DNA from 3 places in the Phaeacidiphilus oryzae TH49 genome. Region 1 is predicted to be linked to each of the others. Evidence: predicted binding sites of a transcription regulator. Region 1 holds the regulator's gene; each other region holds the start of a gene.
What was found. The regulator HrcA, encoded in region 1, represses chaperone genes, less so after heat shock. The targets are predictions, from matches to a motif close to TTNGCACTCNGNNNNNCNGAGTGCNAA.
Positions count from the first base shown of each region.

Region 1 (5,880 bases):
CTCCGCGTCCGCCGGCCCGGGGCGCAGTCGGGTGAACTCCCCACCGGTGCGCCCCATCCACAACTTGCCCGCGGTACCGCCGCGATACCTCTTCCAGTACGCGGCCTCGAGACCCATCGGGGCGGAGAGGAGCAGCACCCGGCCCTCCGGACCCACCCCCGGCTCGAAGGCCAGCCCGCCGACCGGGCCGTACGGCAGCCGACGCGGCTCGCCCCCGTCGAGCGGAACGGCGAACGCCCAGGTCCGCCTGGACGTGGCCTGGCCGCCGGTGCTGAACACCAGCACCTCGGGGGCGCCCTCCGGCGAGGTGGTCCAGCCGAGCACCCGGGTGCGCTGGCTCCCCCAGTGGGTGAGCCGGACGGCGGTCCCGCCCTCGACGGGGGCGGTGTAGACCTCGGAGGCCCCGTCCTTCCCCGAGGTCCAGGCGAGATGCCGACCGTCAGGCGAGAAGCGGGGGTTGCGGACCGGGACCCGGTCGGCGGTGAACCGCCAGGCCCGGCCCCCGTCCAGCGGGGTCAGCCAGATGTCGTCCTCCGCCGTGAAGGCGGCCAGCGGCCCGGCGGGGCCGGTTCCGTGCACGTCAGGATGGCGCAGGTAACCCGTCACACCGGCAACCCTAGCCGCCGACGATCAGTCGGAGCAGCGAATTATGGGTTTGCCAGAGGCAACTCCGGGGGCTCGCCGCGGACACCGTGCGCCCCCGTCACCGCACATGGCCTAGCCTTGCACTCCGTCAACGGCAGCCTACGGGGAGGCATGCGATGTCCCAGGGGCACTACCAGCCGCTACCGCCGTACTACAGGCGGGAGCCCGAGCGGGAGCAGGCGGAGGCGGCGGCCGCCGCGGCGGACCTCCGGCGGACGGAGTCCAGACGCCGCACGGCGATGATCGCGTACTCGGTGATCGGCGGGGTCGCCGTCGCGGGCGGGATCGGTCTGGCGGTGCCGACCATGAAACCGCACATCCCCGCCGGGCTCGCGGCCCTGCCGGCCGGCGCGGCCTCGGCGGAGCGCCCCGGCGCGGGGGCGACGACGGGCGCCGGCGGCAACTCCGGTGCCACCCGGGCGCGTTCGGGCGGCACGGCGGCGGGCGCGGCCGCCGGGAGGGCGGGCACCGGAACGGCTGGCAGCGCCGGCACCACCGGCACCGCGGCCGGGGCGGTCACCGCCCAGCAGGCCTTCTCCTCCGCCACCATGGTGGTCGGCCCGCGCACCTACGACCGCAGGCTGGTCACCTCCGGCCCGTGCAACCAGGGCGTCACCCCCGCGCTGGCCGCCCTCCTCACCCGCGAGGGCTGCGCCTCCCTGCTGCGCGCCACCTACACCTCCGGCACCAGCGCGATCGGCCTGGCCGTCGCCGTCCTGCCGACCGGCGCGGCCGGCGCCGCCGCGGCCAAGCCCCCGGCCGGCGGCGAGGTCGTCCCGTACGCCGACGGCAGCACGGTCAAGTCCTTCTGCGCGCAGGGCGGTTGCACCGCGGACCAGTCCGCGGACGGCCGCTACGCCCTCTTCTCGGTGGTGGACCGCACCGACGGTACCCACCCCAAGCCGGCGGACGCCAAGACCGCCGACGCGGCGGCCCTACGGGCCCTCCTCGCCGAGCTCCGCCAGGCCGGCGCCTGACCGGGCGACCGGACCCGCCCGCGCCCCGCGCGACCGCCCGGCGGCTACCCCCAGCGCCCGGTGCGCCCCATCAGCAGCGCCCCCGCCGCCACCCCGGCGGTGGAGGTGCGCAGCACCGACCGGCCCAGCCGGTAGGAGGCGGCACCGGCCTCGGCGAAGGCCGCCAGCTCGTCCGGGGCCACCCCGCCCTCGGGGCCCACCACCAGGAGGATCCGCCCGCTCTCCGGCAGCGGCTCGGTGGCCAGCGGCCGGGCGCCCTCCTCGTGGAGCACCGCGGCGAAGTCGGACTCGGCGATCAGCGTGGCGACCTGACGGGTGGTCGCCAGTCCGCCGACCTCGGGGAACCGCAGCCGCCTGGACTGCTTCCCCGCCTCCCGGGCCGCCGAGCGCCATTTGGCCAGCGCCTTCTCCCCCCGGTCCCCGCGCCACTGGGTGATGCAGCGGGAGGCGGCCCACGGCACCACCTCGTCCACCCCGACCTCGGTCATGGTCTCGACGGCCAGCTCGCCACGGTCGCCCTTGGGCAGCGCCTGCACCACGGTGACCCGCACCCCGGGGGCGGGCTCCGCGAGCGGCTCGTCCACCCGGACCTCCAACTGGTCCTTGCCCTCGACCGCGGTCACCGTGCCGGCCGCCCCGGTGCCCTGACCGTCCGTCAGCACCAGCCGCTCGCCCTGCGCGAGCCGCTTCACCGACACCGCGTGCCGCCCCTCCGGCCCGTGGAGACGCACCACCGCACCGGGCGCGACGCCCGCCAGGCTCTCGGACGGAACGACGAAGACCGGTGCGGTCATGGCGGTACGGCTCCCACGTGCGGAGTGACGGCGGCGGAGATCGGGGGGCGGTGCGGCCTACCGCCCGTTGAAGGCGTCCTTCAGCCGGGAGAACAGGCCCTGCTGGCCGGGCGCGAAGTGGCCGTTCGGCCGCTCCTCGCCGCGCAGCCGGGCGAGCCGGCGGACCAGCTCCTCCTGCTCCGCGTCCAGCTTGCTGGGGGTCTGCACCTCGACATGCACTATCAGGTCGCCGCGGCCGCCGCCGCGCAGGTGGGTGATGCCCCGGTTGTGCAGCGGGATCGACTGGCCGGACTGGGTACCGGGCCGGATGTCGACCTCCTCCGGGCCGTCCAGGGTCTCCAGCGGCACCTTGGTGCCCAGCGCGGCCGCCGTCATCGGCAGGGTGACCGTGCAGTGGAGGTCGTCGCCCCGGCGCTGGAAGATCGGGTGGGCGTTCTCCGAGACCTCGACGTAGAGGTCGCCGGCCGGGCCGCCGCCGGGGCCGACCTCGCCCTCGCCGGCCAGCTGGATCCGGGTGCCGTTGTCCACACCGGCCGGGATCTTGACCGTGAGGGTGCGGCGGGCGCGCACCCGTCCGTCGCCGGCGCACTCCGGGCAGGGGGTGGGCACGACGGTGCCGAAGCCCTGGCACTGCGGGCAGGGCCGGGAGGTCATGACCTGGCCCAGGAACGAGCGGGTGACCTGGGAGACCTCACCGCGGCCGCGGCACATGTCGCAGGTCTGCGGGCTGGTGCCGGGGGCCGCGCCCTCGCCGTTGCAGGTGGAGCAGACGACGGCGGTGTCCACCTGGATGTCCTTGGTGGTGCCGAAGGCCGCCTCGTTGAGCGAGATGTCGATGCGGATCATGGCGTCCTGGCCGCGCCGGGTCCGCGAGCGCGGTCCGCGCTGGCCGCCGGCCGCGCCGAAGAAGGCGTCCATGATGTCGCTGAACCCGAAGCCGGCGCCCTGCCCGAAGCCGCCGGCGCCGCCGCCGTTGGAGAGAGGATCGCCGCCCAGGTCGTACATCTGGCGCTTCTGCGGGTCCGAGAGGACCTCGTACGCGGCGTTGATCTCCTTGAAGCGCTCCTGCGTCTTGGGATCTGGATTGACGTCCGGGTGCAGTTCGCGGGCCAGGCGGCGGAATGCCTTCTTGATCTCGTCCTGGCTCGCGTCCTTCCGGACGCCGAGAACCGCGTAGTAGTCCGTGGCCACTTCTCAATGCTCCGCTTGGAATCTCGATGGGACGCTGTACTCAGCTCGGCTGCGCCTGTCCGCCTCCGGCCCCGCCATCACGACGCCGCCAGGATCTGGCCGACGTAACGGGCCACCGCCCGTACCGCGCCCATGGTGCCCGGGTAGTCCATCCGGGTGGGTCCGACCACCCCCAGTTTCGCGACGGACTCGTCGCCCGAACCGTAGCCCACCGAGACCACCGACGTGGAATTGAGTCCCTCATAGGCGTTCTCGTGGCCGATCCGGACGGACACTTCGGAGTCGCCCGTCTCCCCGAGCAGCCGGAGCAGCACCACCTGCTCCTCCAGCGCCTCCAGCACCGGCGCGATGGTGCGCGGGAAGTCGTGGGCGAAGCGGGTCAGGTTCGCCGTGCCGCCGAGCATCACCCGCTCCTCGGTCTGCTCGGCCAGCGTCTCGAACAGGGTCGCCAGGACCGTGGTGACGATCGGCCGGTCGTCCCGCTCGAACGCCTCCGGAAGGTCCAGCACCAGCCTGGGCACCTGGGCGAAGCGCTGGCCGCCGACCTTGGCGTTGAGCCGGGCGCGGAGGTCCGCGACCACCATCTCGCCGACCGGCGCCGGGCAGTCGATCAGCCGCTGCTCGACCCGGCCGGTGTCGGTGATCAGCACCAGCATCAGCCGCGCGGGGGCGAGCTGGAGCAACTCGATATGGCGAACCGTCGAACGGGTCAGCGAGGGGTACTGCACCACCGCGACCTGGCGGGTCAGCGTGGCCAGCAGCCGCACGGTGCGGGAGACGACGTCGTCGAGGTCGACGGCGGCGTCCAGGAACTGGTGGATCGCCCGGCGCTCCGGCTGGGAGAGCGGCTTGACCTCGGCGAGCCGGTCCACGAAGAGGCGGTACCCCTTGTCGGTGGGCACCCGGCCCGCGCTGGTGTGCGGCTGGGCGATGTAACCGTCCTCCTCCAGGGCGGCCATGTCGTTGCGCACCGTGGCCGGCGAGACACCCAGGCTGTGCCGCTCCACCAGGGCCTTGGACCCCACCGGCTCCTCCGTACCGACGTAGTCCTGGACGATGGCACGCAGCACGGCGAGCTTCCGTTCGTCCAGCATGGCACCCACCTCCTACGGTCCTGGCGTTCCGACTGGCACTCTGGAAGGCTGAGTGCCAGTACGGTACCCGCCAGTCTAGGACCAACGACCTGCTGACAGGAACGACCGGGGGCCTTCGGACGTCCCCTAGGTGGGGTGTGTGACCATCCGCATCGCCGATCGCCCCGACGAGGAGAAGGGCCCATGAGCAGTACGCCGACCAAGACCCGATTCGCTCCGGACCGCGGTCTCACCACGCGCATGGTGAGCACCATGTTCCTGATCGGGCTGCTCTACGTGGTCTTCGTCGGAGCGCTCATCGTGCTCCTTCGGGGAGCATGGCCGATCGTGGTCGTCATCGCAGGCGGCCTCTTCATTCTGCAGTTCTGGTTCAGCGGCAGGATCGCCGCCTTCAGCATGGGGGCCAAGGAGGTCTCCCCGGAGCAGTTCCCCGAACTCCATGGCGTGGTGGACCGGCTGTGTGCTCTGGCCGACATGCCCAAGCCGAAGGTCTGCGTCGCCGAGACCGACGTGCCGAACGCCTTCGCCACCGGCCGCAACCAGAAGAACGCGGTGGTCTGCGCCACCACCGGACTGCTCCGCCGGCTGGAGACCGACGAACTGGAGGGCGTCCTCGCCCACGAGCTCTCGCATGTCGCGCACAAGGACGTCGCGGTCATGACGATCGCCGGATTCCTGGGCGTGATGGCCGGCTTCATCACCCGGATCGGCATCGAGATGGGCTTCTGGGGCGGCTTCGGCGGCCGGGACGACGACGACGACCGCAACGAGGGCCTGGTCCTGCTGGTGGTCATCCTGTTCAGCGTGGTCGTCTACGCGATCAGCTTCCTGCTGACCCGGATGCTCTCCCGCTACCGCGAGCTCTCCGCGGACCGCTCGGCCGCGCTCCTCACCGGGCGGCCGTCCGCGCTGGCCTCCGCGCTGACCAAGGTCACCGGGGCGATGGGCGCCATCCCCACCCAGGACCTCCGCCAGGCCGAGCCGTTCAACGCCTTCTACTTCGCGCCGGCCTTCAAGGCCCGCGAGACGGCGAGCAACCTCCTCTCCACCCACCCGTCCCTGGAGCAGCGGCTGGAGCAGCTCGGCCGCATCTCCGCCCAGCTCGGAAGGGGCTGACCGAGAGCCATGGGATTCCTGGACACCCTCCTCGGCCGCACCAAGCCGGTCAAACCCGATCTG
Region 1 is NZ_JQMQ01000005.1:5,082,411-5,088,290, reverse strand. It holds gene BS73_RS26190 (S41 family peptidase) at 1-606, opposite strand, end outside; gene BS73_RS26185 (hypothetical protein) at 762-1,622, shown strand; gene BS73_RS26180 (16S rRNA (uracil(1498)-N(3))-methyltransferase) at 1,667-2,416, opposite strand; gene dnaJ (molecular chaperone DnaJ) at 2,474-3,607, opposite strand; gene hrcA (heat-inducible transcriptional repressor HrcA) at 3,685-4,701, opposite strand; gene htpX (zinc metalloprotease HtpX) at 4,885-5,817, shown strand; gene pspAB (PspA-associated protein PspAB) at 5,827-5,880, shown strand, end outside.

Region 2 (5,880 bases), 2.0 Mb from region 1:
GGTACGAGTCGGGCAGGACCGTACCAATTGACCGAAGGTCCTGGTGAATTCCCTGATCATCGGCTCACTCGGGAGAGTGAACGCGGGGACATTGAGTGGCGAGTGGCGCGGCGGACAGATGTGACGCGGGGGAGCTCGCGGAGCGGAGCGCTCCGGCGCTGAGGGTGGCCGCCGCGACCAGCAGTCCCGCGGCCACGGGCCCCGGCCGCCGGCGCAGCGCCGCGGGCATCCGATGCCGCCCCCCGCCGGCGCGGATCGCCGGAAACCCCGGCACGATGCGCGCCTCCGGCACCGGCGCGCGCTCGGTTCCGGCCCGCCGGCCGCCCCCTCGGTGCCGCCTCCGGCAGGGCCCCCGACGCCGCTGCCGTCCCCCCTGCTGGCCTGCCAACCGCCGCCGACCTCCACTCCGTCCGCTCCGGGGGCGCCGCCGTCGTTGCCGTCGTCATCCCCGGCCCATGCCTGGCCCCCGGTGTCGCGCCGAGGGGTCGCCGCGAACGCTGCGGCCTCTCCGCCTGCGAAGGCCCAGCCCCCCGCGCCGGGGCCCTCCGTCCGGCCGTGGCCGCCGTATCGCGGAGGCTCGGTGGAGCCCTCCGGTCGCCCCCACGGGTGTGGGCCGGCGCCTCCTCCGTCGAGTTCCCATCCGCCGCCCGCGCCTTCCGGCCGGGTGTACTCCGCGGAGCAGCCCTCGGCGACCGGCGCGCCGCTCACGGCCGGCGACGGTAGGCAGGGGTCCCCGTACCCCCAGTCCTCGGCCTCGGCCGCCGCGGCGGGGTCGCCGCCGTACTGACCCACGTCGGGCCCCGGGTCGGGCCCTCGGCCGGCTCCCGGCGCGGGCGGCGGCGGCACCTCGGCGGGGGAGGGCGGAGGCCCGGCCGGCAGGATTACCCGGCGGGCGGGGAAGCCGGCCGGGGACTGGGTCGCCGTGGTGGGCGAGGCCGGGTGGGGCCAGGAGGGGGCGGGGAGTCGCATCGGGGCACCGCCTTGGTGGGGGAGAGCTGGTCGTGGGAACCAGCCTCCCGGCGGCGCGGGCGGTACGGGGCTGCACAGCTCCGGCCTGTGGACAAGTCCGCAGATGTGGATAACTGCCTCACCCGCAAGGCAGGTTGGGGAGTCGCGGCCTTCGGCCTCAGTCCTCCAGCAGGCCTTCGAGACCGGTGGTCAGCCCGTCCAGCGCGTGGGCGCACAGGCAGTCCCGGTCCGCGGCCGCCGGCAGCTCCTTGACCACGTCGAAGAGGGTGGTCCGCAGCCGGTCGATGTTCTGCGCGAAGACCGCGAGGACCTCCTCGTGGGTGACGCCGTCGCCGGTCTCCACCCCGGCGTCCAGGTCGGTCACCAGCGCCAGCGAGGTGTAGCAGAGCCCCAGTTCACGAGCGAGGACGGCCTCCGGGTGCCCGGTCATCCCGACGATCGACCAGCCCTGCGCGGAGTACCAGCGCGATTCGGCGCGGGTGGAGAAGCGGGGGCCCTCGATGACCACCAGCGTCCCGCCGTCCACCGGCTCCCAGCCGGAGCCCCGGGAGGCGCGCAGCGCGGCGTCCCGCCCGGCGGGGCAGTACGGGTCCGCGGTGGAGACGTGCACCACCCTCGGCACCTCGCCGGTCGGCAGCGGCAGCCCGTCGTAGAAGGTCTGCACCCGGCCCGAGGTGCGGTCCACCAGCTGGTCGGGGACGACCAGGGTGCCCGGCCCGTGGTCGGGCCGCAGGCCGCCGACCGCGCACGGGCCCAGCACCTGGCGCACGCCGAGCGAGCGCAGCGCCCACAGGTTGGCCCGGTAGTTGATCCGGTGCGGCGGCAGCTGGTGGTGGCGGCCGTGCCGGGGGAGGAAGGCGATCCGCCGCCCGGCCGCCTCGCCGACGAAGAGCGAGTCGCTCGGCGGTCCGTACGGGGTGTCGACGGTGACCTCGGTCACGTCGTCCAGGAACGCGTAGAACCCCGATCCGCCGATGACGCCGATCTCCGCCGCGGTGCTGCTGCTCGCCATGGCGAGCAGCTTAGAGCCTCGCGGAGGCCGCTCAGGCGGCGGAGGTCGAGGAGGAGGCCGAGGACCCCGACGAGGAGGAGGTCGAGGAGGAGCCCGACGAGGACGAGGAAGAGGAGTCCGAGGACTTCGACGAGGACGACGAGTTCGCCGACGACGAGGACGAAGAGGAGTCGGACTTCTTGCTGGAGCCGGTGGAGCTGGAAGAGCTGGAGCTGCGGCTGTCCGTGCGGTAGAAGCCGGAGCCCTTGAAGACCACGCCCACCGCGGAGAACACCTTGCGCAGGCGGCCGCTGCACTCCGGGCACTCGGTCAGCGCGTCGTCCGTGAACTTCTGCACCGCCTCGAGGCCGTTCCCGCACTCGGTGCACTGGTACTGGTAGGTGGGCACGTGATCCTCCTGGCACTCGTCCTTGGTGAGTGCTAACGACGATCCATGATGCGGCATTCCCCGCCCCTTAGTCCACCGCAGCCCGCCGCGACTTCACGCGGAACCCCGCCGGCCCCCTCAGTAACGCTCCCGGGTGCCCAGCCAGCCGGCCAGCTTCCCGCCGCGGTCCACCGCCCGCAGCCGGCGCTCGGCCCTGTCCCGGACCTCGTCGGTCGCCACCACCAGCAACTCGTCGCCGGGGCTGAGCACGGTGTCCAGGCCGGGCACGAAGCTGCTGCCGTTCCGCACCACCAGGGTCACCGCCGCCCCGGGCGGCAGGCGCAGTTCGCGGACCTCGACACCGGCCAGCCGGCTGCCCGGCGCCAGCGCGACCGAGAGGAGGTGCCCGTGCAGCCGCTCCAGCGGAGCGGACTCCACGCCCAGGTCGTCCGCGTGGGCCTGCTCGGAGATCCGCAGCCGCCGGGCCACCCAGGGCAGCGTCGGGCCCTGGACCAGGGTGAAGACCACGACCAGGACGAAGACGGTGTCGAACAGCCGCTGCGCGCCCGCGGCCCCGCGCACCAGCGGGATGGTGGCCAGCACGATCGGCACCGCCCCGCGCAGCCCCGCCCAGGAGAGCAGCCCCTGGTCCGCCCAGGGCAGCCGGAACGGCAGCAGGCTGAGCCCCACCGAGAGCGGGCGGGCGACCAGCACCAGCACCAGTCCGACCACCACCGCCGGCAGCACCGCCCCGCCCAGGGTGTGCGGATCGACCAGCAGGCCGAGCATCACGAACATGCCGATCTGCGCCACCCAGGCCAGTCCCTCGGCGAAGCCCCGGGTGGCCTGGCCGTGCGGCAGCTTGGAGTTGCCCAGGACCAGCGCGCAGACGTACACCGCCAGGAATCCCGAGCCGTGCCCCATCGCCCCGCCCGCGTACGCCAGGAAGATCAGCGCTATCACCGCGATCGGGTAGAGGCCGGAGGACGGCAGGGCGATCTTGCGCAGTCCCAGCTCGCCGAGCCGGCCGACCACCAGGCCCACCGCGAGTCCGATCGCCAGCTCCAGGGCCACCTCACCGACCAGCACGTACCAGCTCTCCACCGAGTGCCCGGTGGCGGCGAAGGCGACCACCAGGATCACCGTGGGGGCGTCGTTGAAACCGGACTCGGCCTCCAGCAGTCCGGAGAGCCGTCCCGGCAGCGGGACCCGGCGCAGCACCGAGAACACCGCGGCCGCGTCCGTGGAGGAGACGATCGCGCCGAGCAGCAGCGCCGTCCGCCAGTCCAGGCCGACCAGGTAGCGGGCGCCGAGGGCGGTGACCCCGACGCTGATCCCGACCCCGACCGTGGCCAGCACGGCGGCCGCCGGCACGGCCGGCCTGATGGACTGCCACTTCGTGCCGAGGCCGCCCTCGGCGAGGATCACCACCAGGGCGGTGTAGCCGAGGACTTGGGTGAGCAGCGCGTCGTCGAAGTGGAGACCGAGACCGTCCTGCCCGAGTGCGACCCCGAGCCCCAGGTAGATGAGCAGCGTGGGCAGCCCGCTCCGGGTGGAGACGCGCACGGCGGCGACGGCCACGAGCAGCACGGCGGAGGCGGCGAGCAGCAGGACGTTGAGACGGTCTATCGACACGCAGCGGCACCTCGCGGCTCTCAAGTCGTCACGGGTTCAAGATTTTACCATCTCTTGATCATTCGACCGCGAAGGCGGGGACGGCGAGGAGGGGGCGGGGAGGGAGGCCGCCGCGGGCGGCCGGCGGATCGTCCGGAGGGGCCCGGGCGCCGTAGTGTTACCGTCGGCCCGCCACCGCGCTCCGCAGCGCACGGCGGTGAAGTGCCCTCGCCCCACAAGGACCCTGATGCCCCGCTCCAAGAAGTCCCGGCGCACCCGACTCCTCGTCGTCGTGGTGGCCGTCCTGGTAGTCCTCGGCGTGGTGGCCGGGGGTTACCTGAGTGTCCGTACCGTGCGCGCGTCCTTCCCGCAGACCTCGGGGCAGATCCATCTGTCCGGTCTCTCCGGCCCGGTGGACGTACGGCGGGACGGGAACGGCATCCCGCAGATCTACGCGGACAGCGCCGCGGACCTCTTCCAGGCGCAGGGGTACGTGCAGGCCCAGGACCGCTTCTGGCAGATGGACGTGGACCGGCACATCACCGCCGGCACCCTCTCCGAGATGTTCGGCAGCCGCGAGATCGAGACCGACGCCTTCGTCCGCTCCATGGGCTGGCGCCAGGTGGCCCAGCAGGAGTACGACCACGAGCTCTCCGCCTCGACCAAGCGCTATCTGCGGTCCTTCACGGACGGGGTGAACGCCTGGCTGGCCGACCACCCGGGCGGTTCCGGGGCCTCCGTCGAGTACCCCCTGCTGGGCACCGTCCACGGCGGCTACCAGCCCGCGAAGTGGACGCCGGTGGACTCGGTCGCCTGGCTCAAGGCGCTGGCCTGGACGCAGAGCGGCAACATGCAGCAGGAGATCGAACGGGCGCTGCTCTCCGAGGACTTCAGCAAGCAGCAGATCGCCCAGCTCTTCCCGGACTCGGCCGGCAGCGCCGGCAGCGTCGTCAAGCCGGCCTCCTCGTCCGGGAGTTCGGGCTCGGGGTCGGGCTCGGGCACCTCCGGGTCGACGGCGGACACCTCCAACGGCGGGCCCACCGGCGGGCAGAACACCAGCCCCGACCTCTCCACCGCGCTCACCGACCTCCCCGCCCTCCTCGGCTCGCCCGGCTCCGGGATCGGCGCCAACGCCTGGGCGGTCTCCGGCTCGCACACCACCACCGGCAAGCCGCTGCTGGCCAACGACCCGCACACCTCGGTCAACATGCCGTCGCCCTGGTACCAGATGGGGCTGCACTGCAACAGCGTCGACTCCTCCTGCCCGTACGACGTCACCGGGTACACCGCGCCCGGGATGCCCGGCGTGGTGATCGGCCACAACCAGTCGATCGCCTGGGGCCTCAACCCGCTCGGCGCCGACGACCAGGACCTCTACCTGGAGGACGTCACCGGCTCCGACACCTACCTCTACGACGGCAGGGACCGGAGGTTCACCGTCCGGCAGGAGACGATCAAGGTGGCCGGCGGCAGCGACCGCCACATCACCGTCCGCACCACCGTGGACGGCCCCCTCCTCTCCGACCACAGCACGGCCCTGCAGACGGTCGGCCAGTACGCCCCCGCCCCGACCACCAACGCCCCCGACCGCAAGGGTGGTTACGGGGTCGCGCTGAAGTGGTCCGCGCTCACCCCCGGCAGGTCCATGGACGCGGTCCTCGACCTGGACAAGGCCACCGACTTCAGCGCCTTCCGGGCCGCCGCCCGCGAGTTCACCTCGCCCGCGCAGGGCCTGGTGTACGCGGACACCGCGGGCAACATCGGCTACCAGGCGAGCGGCGAGGTGCCGGAGCGCTCGGCCTCGGTACGGACGGCCGGCGGCAACGGCACCTACCCGATGCCGGGCTGGGACTCCGCCTACGGCTGGAAGGGCACCGTCCCGTCGTCCGAGCTGCCCAGCGCGCTCAACCCGAGCTCC
Region 2 is NZ_JQMQ01000005.1:3,102,775-3,108,654, reverse strand. It holds gene BS73_RS17565 (S-methyl-5'-thioadenosine phosphorylase) at 1,127-1,981, opposite strand; gene BS73_RS17560 (FmdB family zinc ribbon protein) at 2,013-2,369, opposite strand; gene BS73_RS17555 (potassium/proton antiporter) at 2,487-3,938, opposite strand; gene BS73_RS17550 (penicillin acylase family protein) at 4,210-5,880, shown strand, end outside.
Region 2: the regulator HrcA is predicted to act here: its motif matches at 2,379-2,405, upstream of BS73_RS17560 (FmdB family zinc ribbon protein).

Region 3 (5,880 bases), 770 kb from region 1:
GGCTTGGATCCCGCCGAAACGAAAACGGTCTGGACTTATCCTTCGGCTCGGGCGATCCTGCTGCCATGCCGGAATCCAGCGACATCCTGCCCGGCTTCGTCCGGGACCAGTTCGCCCCAGAGACCGCCTACCTCAACACCGCCTCCTACGGGCTCCCGCCGGCCCGCAGCTTCGACGCGGTACGCGCCGCGCTCGACACCTGGCAGTCCGGTCGGGGCGCCCCGATCAGCCGCGATCCGCAGATCGTCGCCGAGGCACGCTCCCGCTTCGCGGGGCTGCTCGGCGCCCGGGCCGCGGACACCGCCATCGGATCCACCGCCTCCGCGCTGATCGCGCCGATCGCCGCCGCGCTGCCCGGCGGGGCCGAGGTGCTCTGCGCGCAGGGCGAGTTCGCCTCCGCCGTCCAGGCCTTCCACTCCCGCGGGGACCTCGCGGTGCGGACCGTGCCGCTGGAGCGGCTGGCCGAGTCGGTCCGCGACTCGACCGCGCTGGTCACCGTCTCCGTGGTGCAGTCCGCGGACGGCCGGGTCACCGATCTGCGCGCGCTGCACGCCGTCTGCCGGGAGCGGGGGGCGCGGCTGCTGGTGGACGCCACCCAGGCGGCCGGCTGGCTGCCGCTGGACGCCGCCGACGCGGACTACTGGGTCTGCGGCTGCTTCAAGTGGCTGCTGGGAGCGCGCAGCGTCGGCTTCTGCGTGCTGGACGGGACGGCGGCGCGGGAGGACGGGCTGCGGCCGGTCGGCCCCGGGTGGTACTCGGCGGAGGACCCGTGGGCGAACACCTACGACGCGGTCGAGCAGGCCGCGGACGCGCGGCGCTTCGACTCGACGCCGGACTGGCTGGGGTGCGTCGCCACCGCGGAGTCGCTGGCGTTCCTCGCGGAGGTCGGGATCGACCGGATCAACCGCCATGACCTGGCGCTGGCGCGGGAGTTCCGGGAGGCGGCGACGGATCTGGGCTACAAGCCGGTCGCGGAAAACGCCTCCGCGATCGTCTCCCTGCCGGGGGCTCCGCCGCTGGCGTCGCCGTCGGTGGTCACCTCGCACCGGGCGGGCGCGCTGCGGGTCTCGTTCCACGTGTTCAACACGCGCGAGGATGTTCGCTCCGCGATAGCCGCGCTACGGGCGTCCACCGGCTGAGCCGTCCGCGGGTGCGGCGCCGTTGACCGCTGGGCGCGCAGTTCCCCGCGCCCCTGATTTCGCGCCTTCGGCGCTGAAACCCGGGGAGCGCCGCTGATGTGCGGCCCGAAGGGCCAGGCACATCAGGGGCGCGGGGAACTGCGCGCCCAGCGGTCAACGGCGCCGCACCCGCCCGCGAAGACCCGCTTGCCCCCCGTAACGCGCAAAGCCCGCCCTGGGGCCCTGGGGCGAAAGCCCCAAGAACCCCCCGAGCGGGCTCAGCTCAGAGGTGGCAACCTCAGTGCGCGTGGCCGTGCGAGTGGCCGTGGCCGCCGGCCGCCTCGTCCGACTCCTCCTCCGGCTTCTCGACCACCAGCGTCTCGGTGGTGAGCAGCAGCGCCGCGATCGACGCGGCGTTCTCCAGCGCGGAGCGGGTGACCTTGACCGGGTCGATGACGCCGATCTTGACGAGGTCGGTGTACTCGCCGGTCGCGGCGTTGTACCCCTCGCGCTCGTTCTTCAGGTCGGCGGTCTTGGAGGTGACGACGTAGCCCTCCTGGCCGGCGTTGGTGGCGATCCAGCGGGCCGGCTCGACCAGCGCGCGGCGGACCACGGCGACACCGGTGGCCTCGTCGTCCTTCAGGCCGAGGCCGTCCTCCAGCACCTTGGCGGAGTGCACCAGGGAGGCGCCGCCGCCGGCGACGATGCCCTCCTCGATCGCCGCGCGGGTGGCGGAGATCGCGTCCTCCAGGCGGTGCTTCTTCTCCTTCAGCTCGACCTCGGTGGCCGCGCCGACGCGGATGACGCAGACGCCGCCGGCCAGCTTGGCCAGCCGCTCCTGCAGCTTCTCGCGGTCCCAGTCGGAGTCCGAGGCCTCGATCTCGGCCTTGATCTGGTTGACCCGGCCCTCGACGGCGGTCTTGTCGCCGGCACCGTCGACGATGGTGGTGTCGTCCTTGGTGACGGTGACGCGCCGGGCGGTGCCGAGCACCTCAAGGCCGACCTGGTCGAGCTTGAGGCCGACCTCCTCGGCGATGACCTGGCCGCCGGTCAGGGTGGCGATGTCGCCCAGGATGGCCTTGCGGCGGTCGCCGAAGCCGGGGGCCTTCACCGCGACGGCGTTGAAGGTGCCGCGGATCTTGTTGACCACCAGGGTGGAGAGCGCCTCGCCCTCGACGTCCTCGGCGATGATCAGCAGCGGCTTGGAGCTGTTCGCCTGGAGGATCTTCTCCAGCAGCGGCAGCATGTCCTGGATCGACGAGATCTTGCCCTGGTGGATCAGGATGTACGGGTCCTCCAGGACGGCCTCCTGGCGGTCCTGGTCGGTGACCATGTACGGGGACAGGTAGCCCTTGTCGAACTGCATCCCCTCGGTGAAGTCCAGTTCGAGACCGAAGGTCTGGGACTCCTCGACGGTGATCACGCCGTCCTTGCCGACCTTGTCGATCGCCTCTGCGATCAGCTCGCCGACCTGCGGGTCCTGGGCGGACAGACCGGCGACCGCGGCGATGTCGTCCTTGCCCTCGATCGGGCGGGCGACCTTGCGCAGGTGCTCGGCGACGGCCTGGACGGCGGCGTCGATGCCCTTCTTCAGCCCGGCGGGGCCGGCGCCGGCGGCGACGTTCCGCAGGCCCTCGTTGACCAGCGCCTGGGCCAGGACGGTGGCGGTGGTGGTGCCGTCACCCGCGATGTCGTTGGTCTTGGTCGCCACCTCCTTCACCAGCTGGGCGCCGAGGTTCTCGAACGGGTCGTCGACCTCGACCTCACGGGCGATGGTGACGCCGTCGTTGGTGATGGTGGGGGCGCCGAACTTCTTGTCGATGACGACATTGCGGCCCTTGGGGCCGATGGTCACCTTGACTGTGTCGGCAAGCTTGTTGACGCCCCGCTCCAGCGCGCGGCGGGCGTGCTCGTCGAACTCCAGGATCTTCGCCATGCTCAGGTCTTCCCTCTCAACAACCGCGCCCCGGGCCCCGGTCATGTGTGACACGGAGACCCGGGGCGGGTCACGACGATGCGTACAGCGATACCTTGCTACGCCGCTGGACTTACTTCTCGATGATCGCGAGCACGTCGCGAGCCGAGAGGACGAGGTACTCCTCGCCGTTGTACTTGACCTCGGTGCCGCCGTACTTGCTGTACAGAACGACGTCGCCGGTCTTCACGTCGAGCGGCAGACGGTTGCCGTCCTCGAAGCGGCCCGGGCCCACGGCCAGGACGACGCCCTCCTGGGGCTTCTCCTTGGCGGTGTCCGGGATGACCAGGCCCGAGGCCGTGGTCTGCTCGGCGTCGAGCGGCTGGACCACGATGCGGTCCTCAAGCGGCTTGATGGCAACCTTGCTGCTGGCGGTCGTCACGATCCGACCTCCCCCTTCGGAGGATCAACGGGGTGTGTCATGTCAGGGTCGCGAACCTGGTGGGCCCGTCGTCGCGGGTGCCGGACCTGCCTTGTCGCTGCTGGCACCCTCCGTGGGAGAGTGCCAACGAAGACATTAGACAGCCATTAGCACTCAGTCAACCAGAGTGCCAACGTGGCGCGGGGCGCGCCGCGTTCTCGAGTCGCCACCCCCGGAGCCGCCACGGGGAGAACACCCCCTGCGACCGGAGAGAATGACCCCCGTGGAGATCCGCACCCTGTTCAGCCCCGAAGGCCAGGCCCTCCTGGCGGAGCTCGCCGATTACGCTCCCGGCGAAGAACTCGCCCTCGCCAGCCGCCTCCGCAGGACCCACCCCCCGGAGCTGGTCTCCGCCGCGCTCACCCAGGCGCGACTCCGCCAACGCGCCGGAGCGAAATTCGGCCCGGACGCCCCCCGGATGTACTTCACTGCGAACGGCGTCGAGCAGTCCACCCGCGCCTCCGTCGCCGCCCACCGCGCCGCCCGCTTCGCGGAGCTCGGCGCCACCCGGGTGGCCGACCTCTGCTGCGGCATCGGCGGCGACGCGATCGCCCTGGCCCGCGCCGGCCTCGGCGTCCTCGCCGTCGACCGCGACCCGGAGGCCTGCGCCGCCGCCGAGGCCAACGCCGCCGCCCTCGGCCTCGCCGACCGCATCGAGGTGGTCTGCGCCGACGTGACCGCCGTCGACACGGCCGGCTGCGACGCGCTCTTCACCGACCCGGCCCGCCGCACCGCCCGCGGCCGGACCTTCGACCCCGAGGCGTACTCGCCCCCGCTCAGCTGGGCGCTGGCGGCCGCCTCCGCCGGGCGGTTCCGCTGCGCCGCGGTCAAGGTGGCCCCCGGCATCCCGCACGAGGCGGTGCCGGACGGGGTCGAGGCGGAGTGGGTCTCGGAGTCGGGCGACGTCAAGGAGGCCGCGCTGTGGTTCGGCACGGCGCCCGCCGCCGCGTCCCCGCACCGGGCCACCCTGCTGCCGTCCAGCGCCTCCCTGGCCGGCGGCCGGCTTCCGGACCCCCCGTCCGCGCCGGTGGGCCGCTTCCTCTACGAGCCGGACGGCGCGGTGATCCGCGCCCATCTGGTGGCCGAGGTCGCCGCGGAGCTCGGCGGAGCGACGCTGATCGACCCGACCATCGCCTATCTGTCCTCGGAGCGGCTGACCGCCACCCCCTACGCCTCCGCGTACCGGATCACCGACGTGCTGCCCTTCAACCTGAAGCGGCTGCGGGCGCTGCTGCGCGAGCGCGAGGTCGGCAACCTCACCGTGAAGAAGCGCGGCTCGGCGGTCGAGCCGGAGGAGCTCCGCCGCAAGGTGAAGCCCGCCGGCCCGAACGCCGCCACGGTGTTCCTCACCCGCGCCGACGGGGCGCCGACCATGCTGGTGGGACACCCGGCGGCGGCGGGCTGACCCGACGTCAGCCGGCCTGCCCCGGCCGGGAGATGTAGTCGTCCAGCCGGCCGACCGTGAAGCCCTGCTCCTCGATCCGCTTGACCATGTTGGCGAACATCGCGGTCATCCTCTCGCCCTTGAGCTGCTGGGGCCCCCGGAAGTGGGCGAGGATGATGTCCCCCGGGCGCAGCCGCCCGTTCTGGTACCGGATCCCGGTGATCTCCATGGTGTCGGTCCAGTAGACGATGGCGGCCGGCCCGCAGGCCCGCACCGCCTCCCGGGTCGCCCGGTCGTAGGCGCCGTAGGGCGGGCGGAAGAGGTACGGGGCGGTGCCGTACTCGGCGGTGAGGATCTTCTGGTCTCCGCAGATCTCGTTCCTCTGCTGGGCCAGGCCGAGCCTGCTCATCACCGGGTGGTGGAGGGTGTGGTTCTGGATCGAGTACCCGAGCGCCTGCAGGGACCTGAAGTACCCGTAGTCGTCCTTTATCGCGTCGTTCATCAGGAACATCGTGATCGGGACGTGCAGCTCCCTTTCCATCTCGACGAAACGGGGGTCCTTGACCAGACCGTCGTCGATGGTGATGAAGACCACCCGCTGGGTGGTCGGCACCCGGGAGAAGACCGGCACCGGGCCGGTGCGGGAGAGCTTGATCGGCCGGTCGGCGGGCGCCGCCGGGGCCGGCGGGAGCGGCTTGAGCCCCCACTTCGACCAGACCGCGGCGCCGGCCGCGGCACCGCTTCCGGAACCCCCGCCGCCTCCGCCGACGCCGCCTGCGGCCGCCGGGCTTCCGGTCCCGGAGGCGGTTCCGCCGCCGCTCCCCGAGGACCCCCCGCCGCCGCATCCCGCCAGCGTCAGCAGCAGCGCCGCGGCCCCCGCCGCGACCCCGATCCGCCGGTGCATCCCTGCCCCCTGTCCGCTCCCGATCGGAGCCCGTCCCGCCGCCGTCCCGCGAGATGCGCGGGATGGCTCGGAGCGTAG
Region 3 is NZ_JQMQ01000005.1:4,311,551-4,317,430, reverse strand. It holds gene BS73_RS23005 (aminotransferase class V-fold PLP-dependent enzyme) at 66-1,139, shown strand; gene groL (chaperonin GroEL) at 1,417-3,054, opposite strand; gene groES (co-chaperone GroES) at 3,167-3,475, opposite strand; gene BS73_RS22990 (class I SAM-dependent methyltransferase) at 3,729-4,919, shown strand; gene BS73_RS22985 (polysaccharide deacetylase family protein) at 4,927-5,802, opposite strand.
Region 3: the regulator HrcA is predicted to act here: its motif matches at 3,622-3,648, upstream of groES (co-chaperone GroES).